Regions from separate parts of the Bacillus sp. LH1 genome, predicted to be linked through region 2. Evidence: riboswitches for the same ligand, from Rfam matches in the RefSeq annotation. Region 2 holds a riboswitch; the other holds the start of a gene.
What was found. Region 2 has a riboswitch for lysine ahead of ACX9TM_RS04505 (amino acid permease). Riboswitches for the same ligand answer to the same signal wherever they lie in the genome.
Positions count from the first base shown of each region.

Region 1: another riboswitch for lysine. It lies ahead of ACX9TM_RS15365 (amino acid permease); the one in region 2 lies ahead of ACX9TM_RS04505 (amino acid permease).

Region 1 covers NZ_CM175007.1:2,949,318-2,959,070, forward strand. The annotation lists gene ACX9TM_RS15320 (DUF3892 domain-containing protein) at 1-112, opposite strand, end outside; gene ACX9TM_RS15325 (DUF2785 domain-containing protein) at 193-1,017, opposite strand; gene ACX9TM_RS15330 (hypothetical protein) at 1,110-1,571, opposite strand; gene ACX9TM_RS15335 (nucleoside/nucleotide kinase family protein) at 1,599-2,267, opposite strand; gene ACX9TM_RS15340 (metallophosphoesterase family protein) at 2,438-3,181, opposite strand; gene ACX9TM_RS15345 (aminoglycoside phosphotransferase family protein) at 3,195-4,124, opposite strand; gene ACX9TM_RS15350 (VOC family protein) at 4,139-4,936, opposite strand; gene ACX9TM_RS15355 (sulfite exporter TauE/SafE family protein) at 5,034-6,044, shown strand; gene ACX9TM_RS15360 (GNAT family N-acetyltransferase) at 6,081-6,530, opposite strand; lysine riboswitch at 6,851-7,044, shown strand; gene ACX9TM_RS15365 (amino acid permease) at 7,157-8,623, shown strand; gene ACX9TM_RS15370 (iron-sulfur cluster biosynthesis family protein) at 8,738-9,043, shown strand; gene ACX9TM_RS15375 (DNA alkylation repair protein) at 9,077-9,753, shown strand, end outside.
Region 2 covers NZ_CM175007.1:865,711-875,463, forward strand. The annotation lists gene ACX9TM_RS04500 (ABC transporter permease) at 1-467, opposite strand, end outside; gene ACX9TM_RS04505 (amino acid permease) at 528-1,952, opposite strand; lysine riboswitch at 2,100-2,281, opposite strand; gene racE (glutamate racemase) at 2,483-3,313, shown strand; gene ACX9TM_RS04515 (DUF3626 domain-containing protein) at 3,424-4,509, shown strand; gene gapN (NADP-dependent glyceraldehyde-3-phosphate dehydrogenase) at 4,588-6,027, opposite strand; gene ACX9TM_RS04525 (ABC transporter ATP-binding protein) at 6,624-8,384, shown strand; gene ACX9TM_RS04530 (ABC transporter ATP-binding protein) at 8,381-9,753, shown strand, end outside.

The sequences.
Region 1 (9,753 bases), 2.1 Mb from region 2:
CAACAATTTGTTCTGCTCCTGTATTGACTTCATGGCCTACTTCAAATTGAGCTTGCTCTTCTCCTTGATGTAAATAATCATTATATACTTTTTCAAAGTCTTCTTTGTCCATTAAACTCACCTCCAACACATTTTATTAGTATGGTTGGGAGGTAGTGGTTTTATGTACTTTTCTCTTAGAAAAACGTATTTTTAATACCTACGCAACCCTTTCAAAGTCTCCAATATATCATCTGTAAAGGCTGTGCTACCCTCTGTCTCTAAAACTCTAAAATATAAACTTCTTAAGAAAGCTCTAATATTTTGTACTAAAATATCATATTGAGGATGCGGGATGTCTTCAACAATTGCTATACTATGTAACCAGTTGCTCCACTCTTCTTCAGTTAAAAGATTTTGGTTACGTAACGACATAATTGGTGCTACTAATCTCTCATCCTCAAAGTGAATGTATACATAGTCATGTAAGCGTACCTTCTGACGAACGGCAGCTAGTATTGCATATGAGAACTCACGATTTTGGATTGTACGCGCTAAAGCATCAAGCGCATCTGCTGCATGTGCAGTAGAGTGTGCCCAGCCTTTTCCTTCTACGTAGCCCCTTACATCTTCTTCTAAATATACATATTCCAACACTTGTTCTGCCACACTGTACAATTGTTCTTCCGATAACAACGGTTCTCTTTCATGAACAGATAAAATAAGTGGTGGAATTAATACGGAGAATGCACGTTTAAATACAGAGTCTGTTCCCTTTTCACCAATTTTATAAAATAAATAATCAGGACTAATTGCTTGTAGCATTAACCCTCGTAATTCTTTTTGTCTAAACACATCATTTGTAATCCATGTATGAAGCGTACTATAAATTAAATCATCACGTAATTCAGCATCTGGTGATCCGATATAATCTAGCATCCACTGCGCATACGGATATGCATCTACGTCTTCTGGTACAGCATAATTATTATTTTTAATTTGTAGTAGTTCTTCTTTTAGTTCTAGTACTTCTGTCATTTTTTTATCCCCTTTAAATTTCTCTTCCTAAATTATTCCCTATTAGTATCATAAAATTAAACCCATTCTTAACGCAATATAAAATGGAATCATTAATTATCTTCACTATGTAACAGTTCTTCCAATGTTGCTTTAACTTCTTCTTCTAATTCATTAATCGTTCCGCTATAAAGTGTTCCTATGCTACTACTTTTTCGATATCCTTGGTAATAATACCAAAGCGAAATAGTACAGACTTCCCATGATTTTGAAGCATCATATTCAAAATTAATTTCTGATCTATATTCATACTCTAAACAATTCTTAGATGTTAGTTCTTCTAATTCATCACCGTCTATATCTCTTTTAATTGACAGCTTCAAATTTAATTTACCATTTTGCGCAAAACGTTCTTCATATATTTTTTGATACTTACTGCAAATGTCTTCACTTATACTCTCTAGTTCCATTATTTTTTGTTTTAACTGTTCATTTATCTGTTCATTTTTGATTTCTAAATATTGTCCATCCTTCTCTTCATTCACTTTATTATTTTTTTGAAACCATCTAAACAAATGTTCATTCCCCCTATATAAACTGTATTAATGTCTTTTAAATAGAACTACTGGATCATCAAATTTACTATTTTCAAATAAAACATCTGCAAGTTCTTTCGGATTATGCTCATCTATATACAACTTACAGGCCGCATGATATCTGTTCAAAAACATCTTCTCTGCTTCTTCATAACTTCCAAAAGCTTCAGTTTCCCGCTTAGCACCACGTTTTCTCGCAATCTCAAAATTTGTATCTACAAAGATTTTGTAATCAAATAAATACGCAACGTCTTTTTTCAATAGAAACGTTCCATCTACTATTAATATCATATTTTGCGTGGCCAATAGCGGCTCATTATGTACAGACATATCCGTTATTAAGTTATGAGAAATCGTTTCATACTGTAAATTCCCGTTAGGTCCTAAAGGCATTAATAATCTTTCTTTGAAAGCTGTATAATCGTGTGCATCTTCATAATACCCTCTTGCAGATTCTTTTCCTTTTGCATAGCGAATCACTCTTGGATTATGAAAATCATCAATGCTGGCGCGTGTTACTGGTAGTCCTCGTTTTTTTATTTCTTCCGCTAGTTCGTTTGCAAATGTTGTTTTTCCTGATGCTGTAATACCACTTACTCCAACTCTTGTTGGATAGGTTAAGTTTAGCTTTACAATATGATCTGCAATTTCTTTGATTCGTTGTTTTCGGTTCATGATATCTCCCTTTATAATTAGTTTACATAATATAATTATAAGTAACAATTCATGTCACTATTTGTCGGTAAATCGATATCCTTTGTCGAATCGTTGATATATCGAAAAAATCGTTGATATATTTTAAGTTATGATAGATATATTTGAAAAATCGTTGATATATTATTAGCTTACTTCCCCTTAAACCCCCGATATAAGGCCGTCCGTAACTCTTGCTTATACTCTTCAATTTCTGGCATTTCGAGTTCTTCTGCTAATCTGATAGCTAATTCAATATCATACGGTACTCGTACAAGTTGAATAGAAAAGCTCGCCGCTTCTTTTTCATTATATGTTCCTTCAAATATTAAATAGGAAGCTTGCGTTATTTCAAGTGGGTTTCCTACGCTACCGGCATTACATAACGTTTTCCCTCTGAAATTTTGAACGAACGCTTGGTGAACATCGCCGTAACAAACGACATCTGGTTTTCTTTCTCCTTCTATATTTTCTGTCAGATCACTATTTTCGAACATACTAATACGTTCTTCTCTTGAAGCGTGTGGTTGAATTCTTTCATATAAACTTCTCGGTGAAGCGTGAAACATACGAATGAGTTTTCCACTCATAAAAAATTCGATTGAAAATGGTAAACTTCTTAAATAATCATTTTGTTCTTCCGATAATTGTTTTTGATGCCATTTTAATGCTTCAAATTCAGTCGGCTTTGTAATAAAATCATCCCAGTTTCCCATTACGACTACTTCACATTCTTTACGAATGATTTCAATTGCTTCACTGGAATGAGGTCCTTTTCCTACTAAATCTCCAAGGCAAATAATGCGCTCGATTCCTCTTAATTTAATATCATTCAACACGGATTCTAATGCTTGAATATTACCGTGAATATCTGAAATTACTGCTATTTTATCCATATAAATTACTCCTTTATTTATTAAATTCGCTTGATTGATACCATTTTGGAATATAGGATGAAAAATCATTATGATCTTCTAAAATTCCATTTAATCTTTCCTTCATATCATCTAATAAATATGGTGTGCTTCGGTTTGTCCATACGATATCAGCCGGGAATATCATTGCTGCATATAATGAGTACAGTTTCCAAAAATGTAGATCAGGTTCTCCTCCGCAATAACCGTGAACTTGTCCAACCGCAAATGGTTTGCTTATATTCGTTGTAAATAGTGCTACTTTATAAAAATCATGAATAGGATCACCAATATCGAATCTAGCAAAATCAATGACAGCCCGAAACTCATTTTGGTCAATCATTATATTAGCCGGATGAAAATCGTCATGTAAAAATACGATGGGACGATTTTTTAATAAATCTTTATGATTTCCTACAAAATCTATCACTGTATTTAAACGAAAAAAGTCTACTTCATATTCTTTCAACGCTTCTAAGTATCTCTCATATTTACTCCATATAGAGATTTCCCATGAATTACTTTTATCTTCTTTTTCAACTAAATGAATCTTTTTTAGTACTTCTCCAGCCTTTTTTCCAGCCCTATACTGCTCTTCTGTAGACAACGTTCTTAATATATCTTCACCATCTAATCCATCAATCCATTCAAAAACTTGTACACATTTATTGAATTTAGTAAGACTAATAAAATGAATTAATTTTGGCATAGGAATATGTAAAGAATCTAGCTGCTGCATATATTCATATTCTTCCTGCTTCCGTTCAAAATATGATGAATCGCATACTTTAATAAAATACGAGGCCCCACTCTCTAATTCAATTTTATATTTCTCATCGAATGAAAAGCCTTTTGAAATAACAGTCGCTTTTAACATACGAGGCCATTCTAGTATTCTCTCTATCTCCCTAAGCATTTCTTTCACAACGTTCACCTCTATTAATATATGTACAAACTACCTAGCACTTCATGCTCTCGTTTATTTCCACCTTTAAACTCTACTGCAAATGGATATTCGCCATTCTTATTCAAATGTTCTAGTACTAGCCCTTCTCCACTCGGTTCACAAAACTGCACATGAACATCTCCAAATACTACACTTTGACACTCAGCATTCCATTTTTCATTTTTCACAACTGAGCTTGTAGATAGTCCCATTACTTTTTTCCATTTCCGTACTGTTTCTCGAACGTTTTTTACTGCGTAATGAATCGTTTCAATTTGTTGCACTTTGTTTTTATGTTCAGTGATCATCCCACTGTTACGTAAATCGTTTCTTCTTTCTTCGTCCGTTTCATTCCACTGTATAAAGAAAGGTAATTTCGGTCCGTTCTCTTCTTGCTTAACGAATAACATTTTCCATTCTAAAAGTCGGCCATCTTTTCTCATGCGTTTCCCTTCAAATGGCCCTATCGTATGTAAGCCGTACTTATTAAAGTTAACTGCTAGCTCCTCAATTGCATCTGTTCGGATCGCGATTTGTAGCATTCCTTCTCCATTTTGTAGTTTCACCACTGTTTCTTGTACTAATGGATTTTCTGCTTCTTTCGCTTTTTCTTCATATTGAACTGCTAAAAATTCTATATATGATAAATCAAAATAACTTAAACTATTCCAAGTACCCCAATTCGTATGCTCTCCGCCTAATACAGTATGAAATCCAAGTTCCTGCATTTGTTTTGCCGCTTCCTCCGGTGTACCATGAACTGCGTGAACAAGATGATCAAATCGTAACATGTCTTTCTCCCCTTTCTCTCCATCCTTTTATTGTATATTTTATTTTTCTTTCATTCAATTCAAAAACTTTAAAACCTAGTTGATTTATACGATTAATATGTATTATAATGAAACAAATTTAATTATTGCTGATTGGAAAAACCAAAGGCACTTTTCTCATACGGGAAAAGTGTCTTTTTCATTTATTATTACAGGGGGATTATTTATGCAGAAATTAATTGTCTTTGCTATTATTGGATTTTTCGCTCAACTGATCGATGGAGCACTCGGAATGGCGTATGGGGTAACGTCTACTTCACTATTATTAATGTTTGGTATTGCACCGGCTGTAGCTTCCGCATCGGTTCATTTAGCTGAAGTCGTTACAACTGCAGCTTCTGGCGCATCTCATATCAAATTTGGAAACGTTGATAAATATACAGTTTCCAGGCTTACATTACCTGGGGCAATCGGCGCATTTGTTGGGGCATGTTTTTTAAGTAATTTGCCTGGAGATGTAATCAAACCGTACATTTCCGTATTTTTATTTACTTTAGGGGTTTATATTTTATTAAGATTCATCATTCAAAAACAAATTGTCACTTCAAATAAGCGTATGTCTGCAAAACAACTTGTGCCGCTTGGTTTATTCGCTGGATTCGTTGATTCAACTGGTGGCGGTGGTTGGGGGCCGATTACGACACCTGTTCTTCTAGCAAGAGGAAATGAAGCTAGAAAAGTTATTGGATCTGTAGATACGAGTGAATTTCCTGTTTCACTCGCTGCAACAATCGGCTTCTTCATCTCACTTGGCTGGGAACAAGTAAGCTGGGTTTGGGTATTTTCTCTCATGCTCGGTGGTATCGTAGCGGCACCAATCGCGGCATGGCTAGTTCGCATCGTTCCTTCTCATTTACTTGGCGTATTAGTTGGTGGTCTTATTATCTTTACAAACATTCGTACACTGCTTACTACATTTAAAGTGGATCCAACTATTATTTCACTTTCTTACGTTGCAGTTGGTCTTGTCGTTATTATTTCTATTTTCATTGCTGTTCGTAATCATTCCAATCGTCCTAATACGTCAACGGCTGAGTATCCGAATGATCAGAAGCAAATGCTACCATAACTATAAAAAATACCGCTCAATTTAGAGCGGTATTTTTTATTTTTCTATTTTCCAATTAATCATCATTTCTGTAGCATTTACTCTCTTCATATGTAACTTTTCTAAAACACGCATCGAACTATAATTATCTAGAAGTGTCTCTGCAATTATTGTTTCTACCTCACCTGTTTTGAAAGCCCAATCGATTAGTTCTTTTACAGCTTCTGTTGCATAGCCCTGATTCCAATATTTCTCAATGAATCCATAGCCAATTTCTACTGTTTGATCCTCGTTTGGTTTCCCTTTAAACCCAATATCACCTAAAACGCTATCGTCTTCTTTTCGAAGAACATACCACGCCCCCCATGGTAATAAAGTTGCATCTTTTTTTACATTCTTTACATGCCCTACAATATGCGGACCGCTATTATATCCTTGCTCGTTAGCGACTTGAATCCTCTCTTCTGTACACGGCACTATATAGAGCCTTTCTGTTTCTAATTTCATTTTGATTTCCCCTTTTTGCTTAAACGTTACCCTAATTATAACAAATAATATGACTTTATTATGAATGTCGAATTATATTTTTCTGAATTTTCTTTTAATTTAGAGGGTTTTTCAATATTTTTTGCGAAACATTTGTATAACAATTTTTTCTTTGCTTATTGCTACATAATAGTAGGTTCGGGTGGAGTTTTGCAAGCGTTTCCTATACAATAACCGATATTTTTTGACTTTTCCTAACAAAATATCTTGCAATATATTCAGAAAGTCATTACAATTGCCATATATTAAAAATCTTAGCAATATATAAATCCTCATCAATCCGATGAGGTAGAGGTTGCGACTTTTAATAGTAAAACGGACGAGACACAGAGAATGTCAGCTGACTCCGTTTGAAAGGAAAAGTTGCCGAAGTTTATATTTCTTCTCTGGAAATATGAGCTGGGGCTGTCTCCGAAAGGAACAGAACTGTCACGTTTACAAAATTACCGTGTAAACGTGGGGTGCTATCTTAACGGAAGGGTATGATGGGGTGGTTATTTGTGAAACGTTCCGCCAAATTCCTTTGGCGGTTTTTTGTATTTTTCTCCCCCGCTCCTTCCTAACCTACAAGAAAAGGAGTGTTGAACATGAATAGCGCAACAAATCAATCTACCTCTAAAACGCAAACTACACAAGGACAAGGTGAATTAAAACGCGGATTAAAATCTCGTCACCTTACGATGATTTCTCTCGGTGGTACAATTGGTACCGGACTATTTCTTGCCAGTGGTGGTGTCATCCATACAGCTGGACCTGGTGGCGCATTAATTGCATACGCCGCAATTGGAATTATGGTTTATTTTTTAATGACAAGCTTAGCTGAACTTGCAGCTTACATGCCTGTTACTGGATCTTTTAGTACGTATGCAACAAAATTTGTTGATCCATCACTTGGCTTTGCACTTGGATGGAACTATTGGTATAACTGGGCAATTACGATTGCTGCTGAACTTGCAGCCGTAACATTAATTATGAAATTTTGGTTCCCAGATACCCCTTCTCTTATTTGGAGCGGATTATGTTTAGCTATTATTTTCCTTTTAAACTATTTATCTGTTAAAGGGTTTGGTGAATCTGAATATTGGTTCGCACTTATTAAAGTAGTTACGATTATTATCTTTTTAATTGTTGGTTTCATGATGATTTTTGGAATTATGGGCGGTGAAACGGTTGGATTTAAAAACTTCACTGTTGCAGATGCACCATTTAACGGCGGTATCATGGCAATTATCGGTGTGTTTATGGCAGCTGGTTTCTCATTCCAAGGTACTGAACTATTAGGAGTAGCTGCTGGTGAAACTTCTGATCCAGAGCGTAATATTCCGAAAGCGATTCGTTCAATCTTTTGGCGTATTCTTTTATTCTATATCCTTGCAATTCTCGTTATCGGTTTATTAATTCCTTATACAACTGAAAGCCTTGCTGCAAGTGATGTTACAGTAAGTCCGTTTACACTTATTTTTGAAAAAGCGGGCGTTGCCTTTGCTGCTTCTGTTATGAACGCTGTTATTTTAACGGCAGTACTATCTGCTGGTAACTCTGGTATGTATGCATCAACTCGTATGCTTTGGGATTTAGCTCGCCAAGGAAAAGCACCAAAGTTTCTTGGTAAATTAGATAGCCGCGGTGTACCTGTTAACGCATTAATCGTAACATCAATTGTCGGTAGTATCGCTTTCATTGCTTCTTTATTCGGTGACGGTGTTGTATACATTTGGTTATTAAATGCATCAGGAATGTCTGGCTTTATCGCTTGGGTCGGCATTGCAATTAGTCATTACCGTTTCCGTAAAGCGTATATCGCACAAGGAAAAGATTTAAATGACTTACCATATAGAGCAAAATGGTTCCCATTTGGTCCAATCTTCGCATTTACACTTTGTATCATCGTAATTTTAGGACAAAACTACGGCGCATTTATGGGTGAATCAATCGATTGGAATGGCGTACTCGTTTCTTACATCGGTTTACCACTCTTCTTAGTACTATGGTTAGGATATAAATTTACGAAAAAAACAAAAGTGATTCCACTTGATAAATGTGAACTAAAATAAAGTGAAACGAGCAAACAAATTTGTTTGCTCGTTTTTTGTTGCAAACCTCTTTCCTTCCCTATTGCTCCTGTTTTTGCCATAATAGAAGAAATATAAATAAAAGGTTGGGATACAATGAACATTCGCATTACTGATGAAGCAAAAGCAGCTATACATAGATTAGAACGTGAAGACAAAAAGATCATTCGCATTAGAGGAACAATGACAAACTCCTGTAGTATTTTCGTTGATGTCGATTTAATTTGGGATACATTTAACGCAGATGATGTTGTATATGAAGATGCGGAGCTTATCGTACAAATGGATTCATTTACGAAAGACTACACTGGTGATACAGTGAAGCTTGATTATAAGACGACAGGTTTTAGTATTACGACTCCGAGTGAGACTTTGGTTTATGGATTGTCGATTAAAAAATAAAAATTGTTTTCATTTGACCACCGAGGTGAAAAAATGGGTAAATATGTTCCGTTAAAATTTTTATTTAATGAAGAATTAGCAGAAAAAATAGCTGATTCTATTTGTAAACACGATCCTTGTTTCTCTAAAAGCATCTTTGTAGATTCTGTAGCTTGTAAAGTTGAAAATTTAGAGTTAAAACAGCGTATTGAAGTAATTGCAGATGAATTACACAATGCTTTACAAAAAGATTTTAATGCCGCAATACATATATTACTGAAAACATTAGGACCAGAAAATACAACAGAAGTAGGCACATTTACAAATGGATATATGTACATGCCTGTTGCAAAATACGTTGAAAAATATGGGCTTAACGATTTTAAAATCTCGTTTAATGCAATGTATGAAATAACGAAAAGGAATACTGCTGAATATGCCATTCGGCCCTTTCTTGAAACATACCATGAAGATACACTAAACATATTACAACAGTGGATTCATGACGAAAACAGCCACATTAGGAGATTAGTTTCTGAAGGTACAAGACCAAGGCTTCCTTGGGCTAAAAAAATAGGAGCTCTAAAAGGTGATTTTCAGTACAATTTACAACTTCTTGAACCATTAATGAATGACCCTTCTAAATATGTTCAAAAATCTGTAGCCAATCATATTAACGATATTACGAAAGAAGATAAAGAACTCGTTTTTCAGTGGTTACAGCAATTACG
Region 2 (9,753 bases):
CGCCACATCCAATGTATGTACATGTTCCAGGCTTTCGTAATCATTAACACGATAAAGATTGTACATAAAAAAGGTACAGTTAATTGCAATGATTGCATAGCAAGTGGAACGAGAATAAGGAACGTAAATAATAATGGGAAAAGCTGCATGATGTAATTGTATAGAAGAGATTTTTTAAAATAAGATGTTAATTTCTCTTCTAGTGCTAGTAAATAGACAGCATCAGGTTTTTGAATAAATGTACGGATAGGGCATCTCGTTATAATGAATGTAAGTACAATCGTTATAATTATTAAAGATATTCCTTTAGAAGGAGATGCTTTTAGAAACTGAGCATAATAATATGCACCAACGCATGAAATAAAGATAAAGCTATATAGTAAACCGTTAATCATACGTGCAAAGTATGTAATGATATTTTGAATATGTTGTTGGAAGCGACTGCTCCATAGCGATTCGATTGACATGTTTTTCACCTCTTTGTTCTATTATATATGTTTTACAAAAGAAAAAACGAGCAAATTGCGTTATGCAACTTGCCCGTTTTTCTTTTCGTTATTTTTTTTCTGATCACGATTCATTAATGGATAGAAAGCAAATCCGATTACGAATAAACCAATTCCGAGAAGGAACGTTTTTATATCGGATGCGCCCGTTTTAATAACCCATAGTGCGTAGCAAAGTGCGATAACTGCGACTATGCCATCTGTAATTCTTGCCCGCATTTCATTTTTATATGTTTCACCAGTTGCGACTAGTTTTAACTGGAAGATTGGTGAAACGAGATATGGAATGAGGTAGGCCAGTGTCGATACGGTAATAACGAATGTATAAGCTTCCGCAATGGTTCCTGATAATGTTGAGAATAGGAATACTTGCGACATAATGTTTGTTAATCGTAATGAGTAAATTGGACTTCCTTTTTTATTTGTTTTTGTGAAGAAGGAAGGGAAGAAACCTTCTTTTGCTGCTTGATAAGGTACTTCTGAGCTTAATAAAATCCAGCCTAAGATAGAACCGAACAGGGAAGTAAGAGCAAGTAATGCCATCAGTTTCCCGCCGCCGTGACCCATTGCAGCGTTTAGTGCATCTGCTAATGGACGTTCAGAAGCTTGTAATTTATCAACGTGAAGTACACCCATTGTTAAAATTGTGATTCCTAAGTAGATGGCAACTGTAATAAGTAATCCCGCAACTGTTGCGCGTTTTACCGTTTTTGGAGAAACAGCACGGTTTGATAAAAGAACAGCTGATTCAATTCCGATAAACGCCCAAAGTGTTGTAAGAGCAGCTAAATTCACTTGTGAAAGAAGACCGTGTGATGCCCCTGATTTATCAATCATCGGTGTATACCATTGTCCAAATTTAGAAGCTTCGAATGCAAATAACGTAACGACGATGAATAAAAGGAATCCAGTTACTTTCGTTGTTGTTGCTAAGAAGTTTAGTTTTCCAGCTCCGCTTACACCGTTTGTTAATATAATATGAGTTCCCCAAAGTAAGATGGAACAAATCGTAAATGTAATTAGTTTTCCGACTTCTACGTTAAACGAGCCGATTGAAAATAGTAGTCGCGTATCTTTCATAATTGGGAAGAAGAGTGATAAATATCCCGCAAATGATGTAATGATGGCAACGTTACTTGCCCAGTTTGCAACCCAATATCCCCATACCATACTGAAGCCAGCCATTTTTTTCTTTTTTGGTGTTGAGAATAAAGCATATGCATGACTTTGTGGCCCTGTCGTTAAATCAGGACGACGAATTGCTAAATTACCGAAAACAAGAGCTAGCATTAAAACACCGAACCCTGTAGTTAACCAAGCTAAAGTGACACCGAGTGGGCTTGCTGTTTGTGCCAACGTACTTGGCACCATGAAAATACCAGCGCCAACCATGTTACCGACAACGAAAGCTGTTAGTACCCAAAAGCCCCATTTTTTTTGTTGCATAGAAAATACCTCCAAAGTTAGTATAACCAAGTCAAGCGAGGAGATATGTATGTCTTCCTGAGTCAGGAAGAGAAGTCCCAAACAAAACAAAAAAAGCACGTAATTTGCCGCTACATGCTTTCTATCTTATAAGAAACCCACGACATACCTCTCGATAGCTCTCCACAAACGAAACGTTTGTGACAGTTCTGCACTTATTAAATGCAGACCCAGCAAGCGTGCATGGTGGACACGACTTACTTCGGCAACCATTCCTTTCTCATTCCTTCATCAATGCCACTACATCTCCTGAAATGATACTCTTAATGATTGCAACCTCTACCTCACCGAGATACGAATGAGGATTTAAATATTAAATTAACGTCTTTAAGAGTAACAAATGTATTTTTATACGTCAATGGATATAGTAATAATCAGATTATAGAGAAGAGTTTGTGATTAAAAGTAAGAGGGATTGTTATGTGATATTTGAATTTTCGTAATATAATACATGTTATTAGCGCTAGATGATTGAAAAGGGGATGAAGTAAATGTCTGTATGTCATAAACATTCAGTAATAGGTGTGCTAGATTCGGGAGTTGGGGGATTAACAGTTGCGAGCGAAATTATAAGACAATTGCCTAAAGAAAGCATTTATTATATTGGTGATAATAAGCGTTGCCCGTATGGGCCAAGAAGTGTAGAGGAGGTGCAATCTTTCGTATTTGAAATGGTTGAGTTCCTCAAACAGTTTCCATTAAAAGCGCTAGTCGTAGCATGTAATACTGCTGCAGCTGCTGCATTGACTGAGCTGCAAGAAGCACTTTCCATTCCAGTTATTGGCGTTATACATCCAGGAGCAAGAGCGGCAATTAAAGTAACAAAGAAAGGGGAAATCGGGGTAATTGGAACTGTAGGTACGATAAAATCTAATATGTATGAAAAAGCATTACACGAGCTGGATACATATTTGGAAGTGCATAGCTATGCTTGCCCGACTTTAGCCACAGTTGTAGAAAATCAATTAGAAGATACAGCATATGTCACGCAGCAAGTGAAACAAGCTTTACTTCCATTAACGAAAGAAGATATAGATACGTTAATTCTTGGATGTACGCATTATCCACTTTTAGAGTCCTATATAAAAAAGGAACTAGGAGAAGATGTAACGATTATTAGTTCTGCAGAAGAAACGGCGATAGAGTTAAGTACCATTTTACAGCACAAAGGAATTTTGTCTGACAATCTGAATCCGAAGCATCGTTTTTTTACAACGGGATCTGTTTTATCATTTGAACATATTGCTGAGCGATGGCTAGGGTATCAAATTTCTGTAGAATGTGTACATTTGCCTATGAAAAATGCGTGTATGCATAATTAAGATTTAGTAAATTACGTTTTTAAATAAATTAGGTTCGTTTCATAAGAAGGAAAGAATAAGCTTTTAATTGAAATCATTAAGGTCATTTTAATTAAAGGAGAGGTTTGATTATGGAATTATCAAGATCTCAATTATTTGCTTTGGAGTATATTTCAAAATATGCAGAGAACGAAAAACGTGAGGCTAAAGCAACGATTAATCATATACTTAAAATGTCTAATATTACAGATGAAATATTTGAAGAGGCTGTCGCTAATTTAAAATCTCACGCAAGGATTGCTTTACACTTTCATCCAGACAGACTAGATTCGAGTAAGAAAAGTGTTGCTGAAGCACTATTTGAGCAAGGAGTATATAAAAGTCAGTTTGAAACATTGCTATCTAATGGAAGCGTATCTGCTTATCCTGGTGGTGAACGTGACCTTTGGGAAAAGAGAATATTTGGAGGGGCATATCAATTAGAAGGCGTAACGAATGATCAACGTCCAAAATACGGAGCGCTAAATTTAATGTTACATCCAGATGGGCCGGCTCCGCGTTTTGGTTCCTGTTATTTTCTCTTATCTCCAAAAGTTTCTTCGCGTTCTACATATACATATTTAGATTCACATCAAGATCCGAAAGAAAAGGGGACTTATGAGGAGTTTGATATGATTGTAGCTGCTCTTTTGGAAGAGACATTCGTAAGAGATTTTGCAATTGGTGAAGGAAATTTGACTCCAACAATATTAATTAATCATTTACTGGCTAACCTGAAAAGGCCGTTTATAGATGTAGTAAGCAAAGAGCCAGCCCGTAACCTTAATCATTATATTGAAGCGCAGATTCATGGAGAGATTTCTCTAAAAGAAGACGTGGAAGCGCTTGTCGCAGATCCTTCATTTAAGGGTACGGATGTAGGAAAAGTTTTAGAAGAAATTTGCCTGAAGTATGCTATTGATTTGTATTGGCACATCGGTTTTGTACTTGCGGTAGACGAAGTTCCGATGGATTTTAGAGGTTCAAAAATGCCATCTTTAGCAAGACGCATTGCACGGAATCATTGTATCGATGCAAATATAATTGGCTCTGCTGTAGTGGATTTGAAACGCAATCCATTATCTTGGAGTGATCGTGGAACTTATGAAGAAGTGCTTCAGGAATTAAAATTATTATGGCATGTTTTAGTTCGATTTGGAAAACCAAATCGGAAGTAGAATGAAATACTTCGTTTTTGGAAGTATTTATATAGAAAAGAAGCTGATCTATTTATAGATCAGCTTCTTTTTATAAGATTAAACTAAGTTTAATACAGTTACTTTTTCACGTGTCATAGACTCAAGGCTCTTACGAATACCTTGTGCGCCCATACCTGAACCTTTTACACCGATGAATGGGAAGTGGTCAGGGCCGCGCTCTGTGCGTCCGTTAATTTGAACAGAACCAGTTTCGATTTTGTTAGCAATTGCAAATGCTTTGTTAATGTCTTTAGTGAAGACACTTGCTTGCAGACCGAACTCTGATTTGTTAGCAATTTCAATTGCTTGTTCATCTGAAGAAACACGGATGATTGGAAGGATTGGGCCGAATGGCTCTTCCCAAGCAACTTTCATCTCTTCTGTTACGTGATCGATTAATGTTGGGTAAATTAAGTTACGCTCACGTTTGTTACCGATAACGATTGTAGCACCTTTTTCTACAGCGTCGTCAACTAAACCTTGAACGAAGTCAGCAGACTTGTCGTCGATTAATGGAACGATTGTGCTATCTTGTTCTGGAGATCCAACTGATAGTTCAGCTACTTGCGCTTTTAATAAGCTAACAAGCTCGTCCGCTACGTTTTCGTGTACAAGTACACGTTTAATAGCTGTACAACGTTGACCAGAGTAAGAGAATGCACCGCTTACGATATGGTTTGCAGCATCTTGTAAGTCAGCATCTTCACGAACGATACCAGGATCTTTACCACCAAGTTCTAATACAAGTGGAATCATTGAAGCTTTTTTCGCTAAATGTTTACCTGTGTTTGTACCACCTGTGAACGATACCATATTGATGCCTTCGTGTTCTACTAAGTAGTCACCAATTACAGAACCGCGTCCTGTAGCTACGTTTACAAGACCTTTTGGAAGGCCAGCTTTATGAAGTGCTTCAACCATTTTAATACCACTAATTGCACCTTGAGTTGCTGGTTTGAAAATAACAGCGTTACCCATAATTAATGCTGGTGCAAGTTTTGCAGCAGATAAGTTTACTGGGTAGTTAAATGGTGCGATTGCTAATACAACACCAAGTGGTGCGCGTTGGATAATCGCAAGCTTAGATTTTGTACCGCCCGGGAAGCTATCGCCCATCATGCTTTCTCCGTGCATATGTAAAGCTTCTTCGATCGTGTAACGAATGAAGTCAGCTGTACGAACAACTTCTTTCTTCGCATCTTTATATCCTTTACCGACTTCTTTCATAATGATATCGGCAATTTCATCCTGCATATTTACGAGCTCATCAGCCCATTTATATAAGTATTTTGCGCGATCTTGTAGGGAAGCTTCAGCCCATGATTTTTGAGCTTCTTTTGCAGATGCAATTGCTTCATCTACTTCTCCGCGAGTAATTGCTTGTACTTGTCCAATTACTTCGTGTAAGTATGGAGATGGAATTTCGATTGTTTCTCCTGAAGAGCTTTCTCTCCATTCTCCGTTTAAATAAAATTTGTACGTATTGCTAGTTGTCATGATTAGTCCTCCTAAAATAGCAACTTGTAAGAGTGAGTATAAGGTGATTGTAGGGGGTTTGATAACATTTTTCAAATGAAATGTTTGTGAAAACGATTTCTTATTCTTTTTTTATTTTGTATGCCCTTTCTTACAGAACATTCCCTTATTTCAAAATGGTGTATCATATATTTTTATTTAAAGTGTGAAAAAATAATTGACAGAATACTCAATAAAGTTGTAAGATTATAAATGGAAAATAAATGAAAGGGGTGTGCGTAATGATTGTAATCGTAAATGTAATGGGCTTAGCTCTGTTAAATGGCAGAAAACATTCATATCATTACGCAACCCGTACGGATATATAGGGCATCTTTGTCTTATAAGAAGCGTACGTTGCGTATATCGTAACGTACGCTTTTTATGCATTCCTGTGCATATCGTCAAGCGGCGGTATGCTTTTTTTTGTTTATTTTCCCTTGTTTAGTTCCGATAAAAAACTTTGGAAGGTGGAAAAATGTGATGAGATTGTATGGGTTACGAAATGTAAATGTGATAGGTCTGGATAGTGGATAAAGAAATGAGAGGTAAACGAGAAAGAGAAGGGAGAGGTTACATTGTTATCAGTATTACTAAAGCTAAAATGGTTTTTTAGGGAGCACTGGAAGAGATATAGTATTGCCATTGGAGCTCTTTTAATTGTGAATATAGTTGAAGTGATTCCCCCGAAAGTGTTAGGGGTTACGATAGATAACATAAAAACAGGAACGTTATCGAACGAAGCTATTATACAGTCTATTCTTATTTTAATAGGGGTTACGATCGTTGGATATGGCCTTACTTTCGTATGGCAACATCAATTGTTTGGCGGTGCATTCGTACTTGAGAAAACGATGCGCTCTAAATTTATGGGGCATTTACTTAAGATGACGCCGACTTTTTATCAAAAAAATCGTACTGGTGATTTAATGGCGAGAGCGACAAATGATTTGAAAGCAATCGCTATGACAGCTGGTTTTGGTATATTAACGCTTGTGGATTCTAGTTTATATATGCTTACGATTGTCTTTATGATGGGGTTTACAATTAGTTGGGAGCTTACATTTGCAGCGCTTATTCCGCTTCCAATTATGGCGTATGCGATGAATATATATGGAAAGAAATTGCATGAAAGATTTACAGTTGCACAAGATGCGTTTGGTGATATGAACGATAAAGTGCTTGAATCAATCGCTGGTGTGCGCGTTATTCGTGCATACGTACAAGAGAATGCAGACGAGGAAAGATTTCATCATTTAGGAGATGACGTCTACGAAAAAAATATGAAGGTAGCAAAGATTGATGCATTATTCCAACCAACTGTGAAAATGCTTGTCGGTCTTAGTTATTTAATCGGCTTAGTGTACGGTGCATACCTTGTGTTCCAGTCAAAGGTGACGCTTGGTGAACTTGTTTCTTTTAACGTGTATTTAGGGATGATGATTTGGCCGATGTTTGCAATTGGGGAATTAATTAATGTTATGCAAAGAGGAAATGCTTCGCTTGACCGTGTGAATGAAACGTTAGCGTATGAGCCAGATGTAAAGAATCCGAAACATCCAAAGCTTGTGCAAGAGCCGGATTATATTCAGTTTGATGATGTGTCTTTCTCATATCCTTCATCAACTGAAGAAAATTTAAAAAAGGTTTCTTTCACATTAAAGCAAGGAGAAACGCTAGGGGTTGTCGGAAAAACAGGAAGCGGGAAAACGACGCTTGTACGTCAGCTTCTTCGCCAATATCCGCTTGGAGATGGAGATATTGCAGTTTCTGATGTGACTTTAGATAAAATGACGAATGAAAATGTACTCGGCTGGATTGGTTATGTACCGCAGGAGCATATTTTGTTCTCAAAAACAGCGCGAGAAAATATTTTATTCGGAAATAGGGAAGCGACTGAAGAAGAACTAGAGAAAGCAATTGAAATTGCTGCGTTTAAAAAGGATTTAGAGTTTTTACCAGAAGGGTTAGAAACGCTCGTTGGAGAGAAAGGTGTTTCTTTATCAGGAGGGCAAAAACAAAGGATCTCGATTGCACGAGCTGTTATTCAAAATCCAGAAATTTTAATTTTGGATGATTCTTTATCAGCTGTAGATGCTCGTACGGAAGCAGCGATCATTGAAAATATAAGAACGGAAAGAAGCGGAAAGACGACGATTATTACGACGCATCGTTTATCTGCAGTGCAACATGCGGATTGGATTCTCGTTATGGATGAAGGCGCAGTTATAGAAGAAGGTACGCATGATCAGCTTATCCAAAAGGGAGGCTGGTATGCTGAGCAGTTTGAAAGACAACAAGGTGAAAGTGAAAGTGCGGATAGTGGGGTGAAAATATGAGCGTTTCAAAACGGTTGTTTCAATACGCGATGAAAGTGAAGGGGACGATTTTTGCTGCGATGTTAATGTTATTTATTTTCGTCATCGCAGAGCTTGCTGGTCCTTTCGTCGCTAAAACGATGATTGACGATCATATCGTCGGGATAGAGAAACCTTGGTATGAAACAGAACAGAGTGAAGATGCTGTTTCGTATAATGGGGCTTTTTATAAGCGAAGTGATCGCTTTGAACAAGGCGAGAAAAAAGGAAAAGAAGTACGCGTAATGCAAGTCGGTTTTCAATATTATTTTGTACCGAATAAAGTAAATGCGGAAGGGTCACGGACTGTAAAAGGGGATATGATTACCGTTCAAAATGGTAAGGCGGTGCAAGTGTATAAAGCGAAAGCATTAACGAAAGAAGAAGTGTTTGCATTTTATAAACCAGAAATAAACCGTCTATTATTACTTGGTGGTGGCTATTTCGCTTTATTAGTAGTCGTGTCATTATTTGCATACGGAAAGCAGTTCTTCTTGCAGAAGGCAGCGAACAAAATTATTCAAATTATGAGGGAAGATGTTTTTTCTCATATTCAAACGTTGCCAATTCGGTACTTTGATCATTTACCGGCGGGGAAAATTGTTTCGCGTGTGACGAATGATACAGAGGCCATTCGTGATTTATATGTAACGGTGCTGGCAACATTCGTTTCTAGTATCATCTATATTATTGGGATATTCGCTGCGTTATTTTTATTAGATGTGAAGCTCGCTTCATTATGTTTATTAATTATCCCAATTTTAATTGTTTGGGCGATTCTTTATAGAAAATATGCGTCTGTATACAATCATAAAATGCGCTCTCGCTTATCTGATATTAACGGAACAGTGAATGAATCCATTCAAGGGATGCCAATTATTCAAGCGTTTCGTCAAGAGCGTGAAACGAAAAAAGAATTTGAAGAATTAAATGGCGATTATTTTAAGTATCAAAATAAAATTTTAAATTTAAATGCAGCAACTTCGCATAACTTAGTAGCCGTATTAAGAAATATCGCTTTCACAGGAGTAATTTGGTATTTCGGCGGTGCGTCATTAAGTGCTACAGGTATTATTTCACTTGGGGTACTGTATGCGTTCGTCGATTATTTAACACGATTATTCTCGCCAATTACGAATATGGTGAACCAGCTTGCAAACTTAGAGCAAGCGCGCGTTGCATCAGAACGTGTCTTTGAATTGTTAGAGGAAAAAGGGGAACCGGTAGAAGAAGAACGTATGCCTCGTTTAAAAGGAAATGTAAAATTTGATAATGTATCATTTTCTTATAATGGAAAAGATGAAGTGTTAAAAAATATTTCTTTTGAAGCGAAACAAGGCGAGACAGTGGC